DNA from 2 places in the Priestia sp. D51 genome. Region 1 is predicted to be linked to the other one. Evidence: riboswitches for the same ligand, from Rfam matches in the RefSeq annotation. Region 1 holds a riboswitch; the other holds the start of a gene.
What was found. Region 1 has a riboswitch for S-adenosylmethionine ahead of ACNHOZ_RS15000 (hypothetical protein). Riboswitches for the same ligand answer to the same signal wherever they lie in the genome.
Positions count from the first base shown of each region.

Region 2: it holds a riboswitch for S-adenosylmethionine, as region 1 does, so the genes downstream of both, ACNHOZ_RS17625 (Na+/H+ antiporter NhaC family protein) here and ACNHOZ_RS15000 (hypothetical protein) in region 1, are expected to answer to the same signal.

Region 1 covers NZ_JBLTIR010000003.1:618,317-624,205, reverse strand. The annotation lists gene ACNHOZ_RS15010 (VOC family protein) at 1-356, shown strand, start outside; gene ACNHOZ_RS15005 (M20/M25/M40 family metallo-hydrolase) at 375-1,988, opposite strand; gene ACNHOZ_RS15000 (hypothetical protein) at 2,456-2,698, opposite strand; SAM riboswitch class I at 2,767-2,868, opposite strand; gene ACNHOZ_RS14995 (amidohydrolase) at 2,932-4,086, opposite strand; gene ACNHOZ_RS14990 (GNAT family N-acetyltransferase) at 4,134-4,640, opposite strand; gene ACNHOZ_RS14985 (methyl-accepting chemotaxis protein) at 4,847-5,889, opposite strand, start outside.
Region 2 covers NZ_JBLTIR010000004.1:176,474-182,362, reverse strand. The annotation lists gene ACNHOZ_RS17645 (ABC-F family ATP-binding cassette domain-containing protein) at 1-17, opposite strand, end outside; gene ACNHOZ_RS17640 (YtoQ family protein) at 377-817, opposite strand; gene ACNHOZ_RS17635 (ABC transporter ATP-binding protein) at 988-1,899, shown strand; gene ACNHOZ_RS17630 (ABC transporter permease) at 1,892-2,659, shown strand; SAM riboswitch class I at 2,761-2,867, shown strand; gene ACNHOZ_RS17625 (Na+/H+ antiporter NhaC family protein) at 2,953-4,263, shown strand; gene ACNHOZ_RS17620 (hypothetical protein) at 4,303-4,431, opposite strand; gene ACNHOZ_RS17615 (LacI family DNA-binding transcriptional regulator) at 4,556-5,515, shown strand; gene ACNHOZ_RS17610 (transcriptional regulator SplA domain-containing protein) at 5,601-5,849, shown strand.

The DNA of each region.
Region 1 (5,889 bases):
GTGAACCAGAAGAAAAACGCAAGCCAAAGCTAGCTGCTCTTTCTTCCCATCAAGCCGGTCAGCTGCAGCTAAAAAACATTTACTGTGCTGTACATAACCTTGAAGAATCCATCAGCAAATGGACAAAACTGCTGGACGTTCAGGCTGGCGAAAGCTACAAAGACTCTTTACTTGATGCACGTTGTCAAAAACTATATGTCAATGAAGGAAACCTTATTTTTTGCAGCGGAACACAAGGTGTTGTCCATGATACATTAAAAAAAGTTGGAGAGCGTCCATTTTTGGTTGAATTGGACCACGCTCTAACACCGCAACAAATTACCGTACAAGGAGCTTCTTTTAAATTCAACAAATAAACATCCGCGGGCGGATGTTTATTTCTGTGCTTCTTTTATAGCTTGATAAATGAAGTGAGGCAAAATCTCAAAGGAATACTGAACGTCTAATCTTTCGGTCCATTGATGCGCATCTCTTCCCAGCGGTCCAATGTTCAGCACCGGCATCTTGAGCTCCTCTAGCTCTTCTAGCGGGATATGATATCCTTTATTCCATAGAGGCATATTGGCTACTAACGTGTTAAATGTATGAAGCGGGTGCTGCAGGCTGGCATAGCTTAAATCCGAAATTCCACCAAAATAACTTTGTTCAACTAGCTCCACTTGGAATTGCTCTTTGGCAGTTGCCTGTACGTTTGACAAAATCTTTTGTACAAAGAGATCATCATGTGAACAAACGGCCGGGTAAAAAGGCGGCGTAAAAAATAAGACTATCATCGGAGCTGCTTCTTTACATAAACCAGCTAAAGAGTTTACTAATTTAATGGTTTTATTTCTGTCATCATCTTCTTGTGCCAAAAGTGCCGCTTCCATTTCTTGCACATATTTTTCACCGTGCTGTTTGACTGCATGAGTATAAAGTTCTTCATACGTCCATACGTTCACGTCAAGAGATGAACCCTCCATTCCCACAGCGTACTGCCGAGCAGCTTTGTTATAATGTTTTTTTACATTCAAAGCCGCTTTGTCAGCCGATTTCAACAGCAGATCTGTTACTTCTTTAAGAGAGCGGTTTAACATAAATAAATTAAATAATACAACGGCAGAGTGCGGAACTTGAACGGAATACTCTTCTTTTAAATCTTTTTGTATCAGCACAGTAGGAGGTGGACTCGTTTCATCTCTTACTTTTTCGCAAAAATCAACGTTTAATTCTATTTCTTTTGTTAAATAAGAAGCTAGTAAATTAGCATTCAAACCAGCTAGCGGTTCCCCTACATGAGTTTCTTTTCCATAACACAAAAAGCTTGGCATGATCTTCCCAATCGATCCTGAGTACACATAGTTCGTTTGATCACCAGGATAGCGGCTGAATACTGGTTCTGCATTTAGCATGAGAGAAAAATCCAGCTGATGTTTGCACGCAAGTTCTAAAAGAACAGGCACTGCTTTTCTCATTCCGAGCGAATTTACTTCTTCATCCGGTACCGACAGAAGCAGGATGTTTCCGTCAAACTCTCCGTTGCATGCTCGTTCAATCATACTGATATGCAGAGCAATACCTGCTTTCATGTCCATCGTTCCTCGGCCAAAAAGCCAGTCTCCTTTTATCATATCTTTTTGTACGTGCGCCGGAACTTGTTCCATATCATTATAAAAAGTACTCGTTAACGTATCAGCGTGAAAAGCATCCTTTTTCCACTGTCCATAATCTTGTACATCCACTACATCGTAATGACTGACTAATACAACTGTTTTATTCGTATTTTTCCCTTCAACAAAAGCTGTGACAATCGATCGCCCGTCTCCTGTTGAATGAAGCTCAACTTGCTCGTTTTTTTGGAAGTAAGGCAGCTTCAATAAATACGACGCTATCGATTCAGCCATTTCCACTTCTGCCATCGTTCCTGTCACGCTAGGTATAGAAACCAATTCGCTTACAAGCTTCTTTAACTGTTCTTTTGTTTGATACAAAGATGTTTTGTTCGACATACCCTTCATCTCTTTCCTTTTTCTAAATTTTCCATCAAACAAAACGATTCGTCAATCCCTTTGACAGAGACCCTTTCATTCTATCCCTATGTATCATAGTATGCGCCGCCTTGACGCACATGATAAAAAAAGAGTGCGCGGCTAGGGCTAGCACCGCACACTCTTTTTTTTTACTTTTCGTCATCTTCTAAAAAGTCTAGGATACGATCAATAAGCTGTTCGCTTCCTGCATCGTTTCCATGTTCAAGAGACATTTCCATTTCAATGCTCCTTTCATAAAATATTCTTGTTTTATAACATACCACAATTCATTTCGAATGTAACCTTTAATTTGTGTAAAAATTTCGACAATTTATGATTAATTTTAAAACCTAGTGAGTAATGATTATACCCACCAGATTCTTCAATTGTCAAAAAACATGCTTTCTATTTAAAAACACTTTAAAAATAGAGGCGCGAGCAGACTTCTATAAAAGACAGCCTACTCGCTCAAGCTTGGAACAGCATGATGAATAAATTTCTAGTTCATTTGCTTTTTGTACATCTTTAATATCTATGCCTACAGCATATGTACGAACATGGTTTTCGACCACAATTTCATAAAATGTTTCTAATTCACGATATGCTACTTGATAATGCTTTCCTAATAATTTTACGGCTTCCTTTAATGCTTTCTCTCCTGTATGTGCTGCAACTGCTGTATGACTCATAAAACCCTCTCCTTTTAGAAAAATAAAAAAAACTCATTTTGCTTAGATGCAAAATGAGTTTTTCACCCGTTTTATCACCCAAAGCACATGCTTTGCTGGTAGGAGCACCTTACATTCGTAGGTTGCTGTGGAGTCAAAGAGCCAGATCTCTCGTCCACTCGTGATAACTTTTTTAATTTAAAATTTATTTTATCAAACAATTCCATCCGCGTAAATAGAAAAATAAAAATATTTTAATTTTTTTGGTAATGGAATGAATTCAAAAAGTCAAAGCTTAGATTAGCAAAATAAGAAGCTGCTACAAGTAATGCCTCTTCATTTAATGAAAAAGAAGGATGGTGCCATTCATATTCTCCAGCCGTACCCATCCATACAAAAAATCCTGGTACACGCTGCTGATATACGGCAAAATCTTCTCCTCCAGGCGATTGTTCAGCTTCTACCACTTGATAACTAAGATTCTCTGCAGCGTTAATAACCAATTTTTCCAGCGTATCATCATTGTTTACTACAGGAAGATACGGATACCATTTAACGTCTACTGAAGCGCCGAAAGCTGCTCCAATCCCTTCAGCAGTTCGTTTCATAAGAGCCGGTATTTTTTCTCTCGCTTCTTCTTGAAAGGTACGCACTGTTCCTTCAAGCGTTACTTTGTCAGGAATGACGTTCCACGAGCTCCCTCCGTGGATTCGAGTTATGCTGACAACAACATTTTGAAATGGGCTGAGATTACGGCTGACAATGGTTTGTAAACTAGTAACAATTTGACCAGCAGCAGCAATCGGATCTACTGTTTTTTCTGGAATACCTGCGTGACCGCCTACTCCTTTGACGTCAATTTCAAAACGATCAACGCTTGCCATTAAAGGTCCCGATTTGACACCAATGGTTCCTACAGGAAGATTCGGTTTGTTATGCATTCCAAATATCGCTTCTACTCCTTCGAGCACACCTTTTTCAACGAGCATTTTTGCCCCAGAAGCCGTTTCTTCGGCCGGTTGAAAGATAAATCGAACCGTACCGCAAAGCTCCTGCTGACGCTCTTTGAGAAGAATGGCTGCTCCGATTATAGAAGCCGTATGAAAATCATGTCCGCATGCGTGCATAACACCGTTCACTTCAGAAGCAAATGGCAGATTGGTTTTTTCTTCAATTGGCAGCGCATCAATATCAGCTCGAATAGCGATAGTAGGTCCCGGCTTTCCTCCCACAATTTCCGCTACTGCTCCCACGTCTAAATGGAATGCATCCGCTATAGAAATATCGTAGTGCTTTAACCACTTTTTAATACGTTTAGTTGTTTCATATTCTTTCATTGAAAGCTCTGGAAACCGGTGCAGCTCACGGCGTATGTCTATTAGCGTATTTAGTAGTAATTGATCTGTCATATTTATCACTCTTTCACATTTCTTAATTTAGACCACTTCTCTATCTTTTACGACAAAGAGTGTACCTCATTGAATTTTTTATAAAGAAATACGGTCGTATAGCCTTGTGCAAGGTGCTTTTCTTTAGCTTGAACATATCCTTTTCGTTCATACATCTCAACTAACCAAGGATGTTCTTTTGCTGTTCCTAAAGACACACCTGGCGATTTAAACGTATTCTTTATTACCTCTTCCTCTACTAGATGAAGCAGCTTAGATCCAACGCCTTTCCTGGCAAACGACGGGTCCACTGCAAACCACCAAAAGTGCGGAACAGCAAAAGGACCTGGATGTTCTCCCCAAGGCATTCGTATAGATACAGTGGCAGCGATTCTTTTATCTTCTTCATATACATAGCAAAGGTTTTGAGAAATATTTTTCTTAACGAGGGCAAGATCAGCAGTAGCTGCTAAGAAAGGAATGCCTAGCTCTCGAATAGGCTTATATGCTTGTAGAGTTAAGTTCAATAAGTTATCCGCGTCGTCATTTGTTGCCAAACGGAATTCATTTTTCATCTCTTTGTCTCCTTATATAGTACTTAAATATTTTATTTAACTTATAAGTTTACTAAGAATTAAAAAAGGCAGACTGCCGCCTTGCGTACTCACTATACAACTGCTTTTATAGAGTGTCAATTCTATTTATCGTTTTCTATAAAAGATATAAATAAAACGAATACACGCAGAAAACTGCGCGTATTACGTACATATCAAGATAGACTTCAGGACTCACTTACCGTAGCTTTTAAATTAGCGGCCAACATCACAAGTTCTTCTATAGATGCTAACTCTTCTTGTGAAGCCGCAGCTACTTCTTCAGCGTAAGCAGCTGCTTGTTTAGCAACCTCCGAAAGGGTCATGACGGACTCCATTACTTTGAACGAATACCCATCAATCTCTCCTGTTGCTTTTGTCATTTTGTTCATTTGTTCTTGAGCGGCAAAGACATCTTCCATAATTGTGGAAAACTGCTGTGTTACATCTTCGACAGTGGCAATACCAAGCGTGACTTCTTCCGTATTCACTTCCATGTTTTGATAAGCCCGCTTTGCCTGTACTTCAATTTCTTTTAACAAATGACTGATTTGTATAGCGGACGTTTTAGATTCTTCCGCTAGCTTACGTACTTCCCCTGCCACTACAGCAAAACCTTTTCCATGTTCTCCAGCCCTTGCAGCTTCAATAGCAGCATTAAGTGCAAGAAGATTTGTTTGTTCAGCAATTCTTGTAATTGTATTAATAATGCGGCCAATCTCTGCGGAACGATCTTCGAGTCCCTTTACTTCACTGGTCGATATCTTAACGGTTTCATAGATTTTATTCATTTGATTCGTCACATCTTTCACCACAACATTTCCGGTAGAAGCATGTTCAGAGGCTCTGTTCATCGATTGTTGTACCTTTGAAGAATGATCAGTGATTTTCTGAAGCAGCTTGGCCATATCCACCATAGCTTGCTCGGTTTCAACCACACTTAGCAACTGCTTATCAGAACCCGCAGCAATTTCTTGAATAGACATCGTAACTTCTGTCACAGCTGTTTTTGTTTCCTCCATGCTTACAAGCAATTGCTCTGAGGAATGACTGACCGTGCTCTTTGTTTTACTTATTTTCTGACGCAGCATTCTCATGTGAGTCATCATTTCATTAAATGAAGATATGAGTGTACTAATCTCATTTTTCCCTTTCAAAGGAACAACATCTACAGATAAATCGCCGTTTGAAATCCCTTTCATTGTTTTTGACAAATTTTCAACCGCAATTA
Region 2 (5,889 bases), on a different contig from region 1:
TTACTAACTGTAATCATGTATGAGCAGTCCTCCAAATTCAATATCTATAAAATTATACCATTCTTTTGAGATAAGAGCGATATGAATACAATATTTCAAACATAAAGTGTAACCGACACTTTAAGCACTCGTCAACCATTTAAGGGATTTTTTGAGCGGTACCGCTTGATTATTCTAGCATTCACCAAAACTTTGAGCAGCAAACTAATATATTCAGGGAAACAGAAATTGTTGAATATATATTGTTTTTTATTGAGCTATACGGATACAATCTATGAAAAACGTAGACGGTTTAAAAAACGACTCTTCACGCTTCACTTTTATGTTCAAAACGAAAGAAAGCTCTGAGGAATAACCTGAGAGCTTTCTAAATTTATTATTCAAAAATATAAGCCAATGCTTGAAGAGCCTGTTCTGGCGTTTCGACTACAACTTGGGCTTTGTTTGACAGTTCTTTAAGCGGGTGGTGTAGTTTTTCAGGGCGAACCAAAATTAGCGGTTTATCTAATGCGATGGCTGTCGCCGCATCCATTGCGCTGTTCCACTGTTTGTATTTTTCACCAAATAAAGCAATGACCACATCAGATTTTTTAAGGAGCACCTGCGTGCGTAAATTATTAATTTGAGAAGCAGCTTCATCTTTTAAGACAGCGTTAGGCTGTTTTCCTAAAATTTCTTCTCCAATGTTGTCGGAGCGGTCATGGTCTGTCATGGGACCGACAAAGGTAAGGGGAAGGTTTAATTGTTCTGCTTGGTTTTTAATTTCGTCTCGCCAGTTATCGTGAATTTGCCCGGCAAGGTATATGGTTAAGTTCATTATGTAGAAGTCCTCCTCTAACTAAGATTTGTTTTATTTTATCAAATGTAAGCGGATAATACGAATGATTTGAATGGGCTACTTTTCCAAAAATAAGGTTATAGTAGACAAATAGTTAAAAAAGAGAAACAATAGAAGGCGTATTGCTAATTAAAGAAAGGATGTACATGATGACAGAAACAGTGCTACAAGTAGATCATGTCAGTAAAGTAATTGGGAAGAAAACCATTTTGCATGATGTATCCTTATCGGTTGAGCGCGGTGAGATTTTCGGATTGCTTGGTCCGAACGGATCTGGAAAAACAACGCTCATTCGTACCGTCGTAGGACTCATTAAAGAAACAAAGGGAACAATTACCGTCAATGGTTTTCCTTTAAAAGAACAGTTTACATCAGCTATGAAATCAATTGGAGCGATTATTGAAAATCCTGAGTTTTATGATTATCTGACGGGCTATCAAAATTTAAAACACTTTGCGAATATGCATGAAGGGATCACAGCAGAACGCTTGGATGAAGTGATTGCGCTAGTAAAGCTTGAAAACAGCATTCATGCAAAAGTGAAGACGTATTCCCTTGGGATGAGACAGCGTTTAGGAGTAGCTCAAGCTATTTTACATAAGCCTGCATTGCTTTTACTAGACGAACCAACAAATGGTCTAGACCCAGCGGGAATGAGAGAATTTCGTACATATTTACAAACCCTCTGCAGGGAAGAAGGTATTTCAATTTTAATCGCGAGCCACTTATTAAAAGAAGTGGAAGCATTATGTGACCGCGTTGGTATTATTCAAAACGGCGAGTTAAAAGCTGTTCAAGATCTATCTCCAAATCGTCAAGATCAAGGGATGTATGTAGAATTTGAAGTATCTGACGTGCAACAAGCAGCGGATCTTTTATCTCAAGAATTCCAAGTAACAATAAAATCCGATAGTATTGATGTAGTGATTATGAAAGAACAAATTCCAGCTGTGAATAGAAAATTAGTGGACAGCGATATTTTAGTCTACCGAATCACTCCTGTTTATGAGACGCTTGAAGATTCGTTTATGTCCGTTACGGAGGGAGAGCACCATGCTTAAGTTAATTCAAAATGAACATATGAAATGGTTTTACAAAAGAAGTACAAAAGTCACGTTTATTACAATCGGCATCTTAACTCTTTGTATGGCTCTTTTAATGAAGAAAGTAGCAAACAGCGCAGGAACGGAAGACAACATATTGAATTTCCTGTCATTTAGTGCAGGCATGCTGATCCTCGTTCAATTTTTCGCGCTTGCTGTTGGAGGATCAATGGTTGCAAAAGAGTTTGAAGCGGGTACCATTAAGCTTCTTTTAATTCGCCCTGCTAGACGTTCAACGATTTTAACGTCCAAGTACATAACGCTCATTTTAATTAGCTTGTATTATTTGCTGAGTTATTTGCTTTTTTCGTTTGTATGGGGAGCATTGTTCTTTGGATTTGCCAGTCTAGAAGGAGATGCGCAGCTGCTTAAAAACATTACGCTTACGTATGACAGCGCGTATATGGAAACGTTTATGATGATGACGTTCGCATTCATGCTGTCGTCTTTATTTAGAAACAGCGCGCTTGCTTCAAGTCTAGCTATTGTCGTAAGTATTGGGGCGAAAGCAGTAACTGGGATAGTATCACAGTTTGGTCTATGGTGGGGGAAATTTTTACTGTTCGCCAACACAAACTTTGTGCAGTATATGGACGGAATGAAGACGATGTTTGACGGAATGACAATTCCATTTTCAATCTTCATCTTAGTTGCACACTTTGTCTTCTTTATGGGCGTAGCATGGGTGGCGTTTTTAAAACGTGACGTAGCTAATTGATGTGAGAATTTTCACGCTATATATTTTTCTAAAATAGCATTTGACAATTAAATAAAAAGAGATTACAGTAGTGAAAGACTATTTTTAAAACAACTACAAACTTCTTATCAAGAGAGACGGAGGGACTGGCCCTACGATGTCTCGGCAACTGGCTGTACGCAGTGCGGTGCCAAATCCAGCAGACGATGTTTCGTTTGGAAGATGAGAAGGGTAATCTTATGATACAAATAAGAGACCTCTTCTTATCAATAAGAAGGGGTCTTTTTTTATTACGTAAACAAGAGGTGTTAAGAATGGAACAACAAAAAGGAAACGGCTGGGCGCTGTTACCGCTGGGCGTCTTTTTAGTCCTGTTTGTCGGATCAGGAATTATAACGGGAGATTTTTATAAGCTGCCTGTATTAGTAGCTATTATCATTGCAGCCATTGTGGCGCTGGCTATGAACCGCAAAGATTCACTTAATGTAAAAGTGGAACGCTTTGCTAAAGGAGCAGGGCATCCTGATATCATTATTATGGTACTTATTTTTATTTTAGCAGGTGCTTTTTCAGAAGTCGCTAAAGGCATGGGAGCTGTTGATTCAACGGTAAACTTAGCTCTGTCTGTGCTTCCGCAAAGCTTAGTGGTAGTCGGAATCTTTGTTATTGGCGCATTCATTTCAATTTCGATGGGAACGTCAATGGGAACGATCGCTGCGTTAGGGCCTATCGCTGTAGGAATCAGTGAGCAGGCGCATGTATCCATTACATTGGCAATTGCTGCTGTTGTTGGTGGTGCAATGTTTGGAGATAATTTATCCGTAATCTCTGATACGACCATTGCGGCAGTTCGTACGCAAAAAACAAATATGTCAGATAAATTAAAAGTAAACTTTTTCATTGTCCTTCCTGCAGCGATTGTTACAGTGATTTTATTACTGGTAATGACGCTAGGCAATACGTCATCAGTAGAAATTAAAGATTTTAGCTGGTTTAAAATCTTGCCTTATGTCGGCGTACTCGTTGCTGCCATATTTGGTGCAAACGTATTAAGCATTTTAACCGGAGGAATTGTATTAGCCGGCGTAATTGGATTAGCTGACGGAAGCTACACGCTTTCTTCTCTTGCTAAAACTGTGACAGAAGGTATTGGCGGAATGTCGGAATTAATTATTTTATCTCTTTTAATTGGCGGAATGGTTGAACTCATTCGCTATAACGGCGGTATTCAGTTCTTATTGAACCTATTAACACGACGCATTCAAACAAAAAAAGGCGGAGAATTCAGTATCGCCGGATTAGTAAGTTTAACCAATTTAGCCACGGCTAATAACACGATTTCAATTATTACAGCAGGTCCGTTAGCGAAAGAAATCTCTGATAAGTATTCAATTGACAATCGTAAATCAGCCAGTCTGCTCGACTTGTTTTCATGCAGCGTTCAAGGGCTTATCCCTTACGGTGCACAAATGCTTCTAGCAGCAGGATTTGCTAAAGTTTCACCGATTGAGATTATTCCATTTACATTCTATCCAATGTTAACAGCGGTTTGCGGTATCATTGCAATTGTAATTGGCTTTCCTCGTTTAAATAAAAAATCAAAATCATCTAAAGAAGCTGCGTAATATCAAACCCTTAAAAAGAACATTCTTTTTAAGGGTTTTTTACTGTTTGAAAAAATCAGTCTGCTTTTTTTCATCTAGCTCCTTCCAAAGTGTCTCATTTTGTTTAAGTGCATAAGCCGCTCCTCCGATTTCAATTCCGCATAATAAAATGAATAATAAAATACCCATGATATGACCTCCTTATATAAGTGAATAAAAACATGATTGTAACGGGTTTAGCTTATTGCTTTTTCACTTTATAATGAGAATAAAGTATGAAACGCGTTTCAGCGCAAGAGAAAAAGGTGAAAACATGACAAATATCCGAGATATCGCAAAAAAAGCTGGTGTATCTGTTTCGACCGTGTCACGGGTTTTAAATCATCATCCGTATGTAAAAGAAGAAAAGCGCCGTCTGGTAGAAGAATTAATTCAAGAACTTAATTACGAACAAAACATTAATGCCGTTCACTTATCAAAAGGGAAAACAAATATGATTGCCGTCGTCTTGCCTTTTATTAATCATCCTTATTTCAGTCTGCTTTTAGAAGGAGTGGCCTCTCAAGCGTTAGAAAAGCAGTATCAGCTTGTTATTTGTCAGACGAACTATGATGTAAAAAAAGAAGAAGAAGCGCTTCATATGCTAAAAACAAAGCAGGTTGATGGAGTGATTATTTGTTCTAGAGCAAGCAGCTGGAGCACGATTGAATGCTATCAGCAGTACGGGCCGATAGCCGTGTGCGAAAACGTACAAAATCGTTCTATTCGCTCCGTATACGTTGATCATTATGCAACTTTTAAGAAAGCGCTCATGTATTTAAAAGAAAAAGGATATACGGATATTGGCTACTGTATTGGAAGAATGACGGGTACAAATAGTCAACAGAGGCAGCAAGCATACAAAGAATATGTAGAAAGAATAAATGAGCCTTATCATCCGGAATGGGTGTTTCAAGGCTGTTTGAACGTGACAGATGGTGAAAAAGTGGTAAAAAAATTGGTGCAGATGAAAAATCGGCCTCAGGCGCTTTTAGTAACAAACGATCAAGTCGCTATTGGTATAAAAGCTCAGTGCGAACAAGCGGGTATATCAGTTCCAGGCAATTTAGCTATTATTGGTTTTGATAATCATCCGCTTTCTTCTTATTTACAAATCACAACGATCGAACTTCCTCTCAAAGAAATGGGCGAAACGCTTTTTAAACTAGTCAGGAGCAAGGATCCTCAAAAAATTGAGCTTCCTTTTCGGTTTATTGAGCGTAAAAGCGTATAAATTCTTGATGATCTCACCACGTGTTTTTATCGGATAAAATGAATAAAAGCGGACATCATACGAGTAAAGAAAGAAGAAAAGGATGATGATCGTGGAGAAAAAAGAATATCAAGTAGGAGATCAAGTATTTGTTATTTACCGAAATCCTCATACGGCAAACGTTGCTAATATTAATCAAGCTGAAATTGTTGAACACCCTGAAAATAAAGGTGAAAAAGCGCTGTTTCTGCATGAGTCTTATCATTTGTTAGCTGAAGATGATGCTGTGTATTCAACGTATGAAGAAGCAGAGAACATGTATAATAAGATATTTGATTATGAACAATATGATTGACGAAAGGCTCTCTTAAATAGAGAGTCTTTTTTGATGTGGA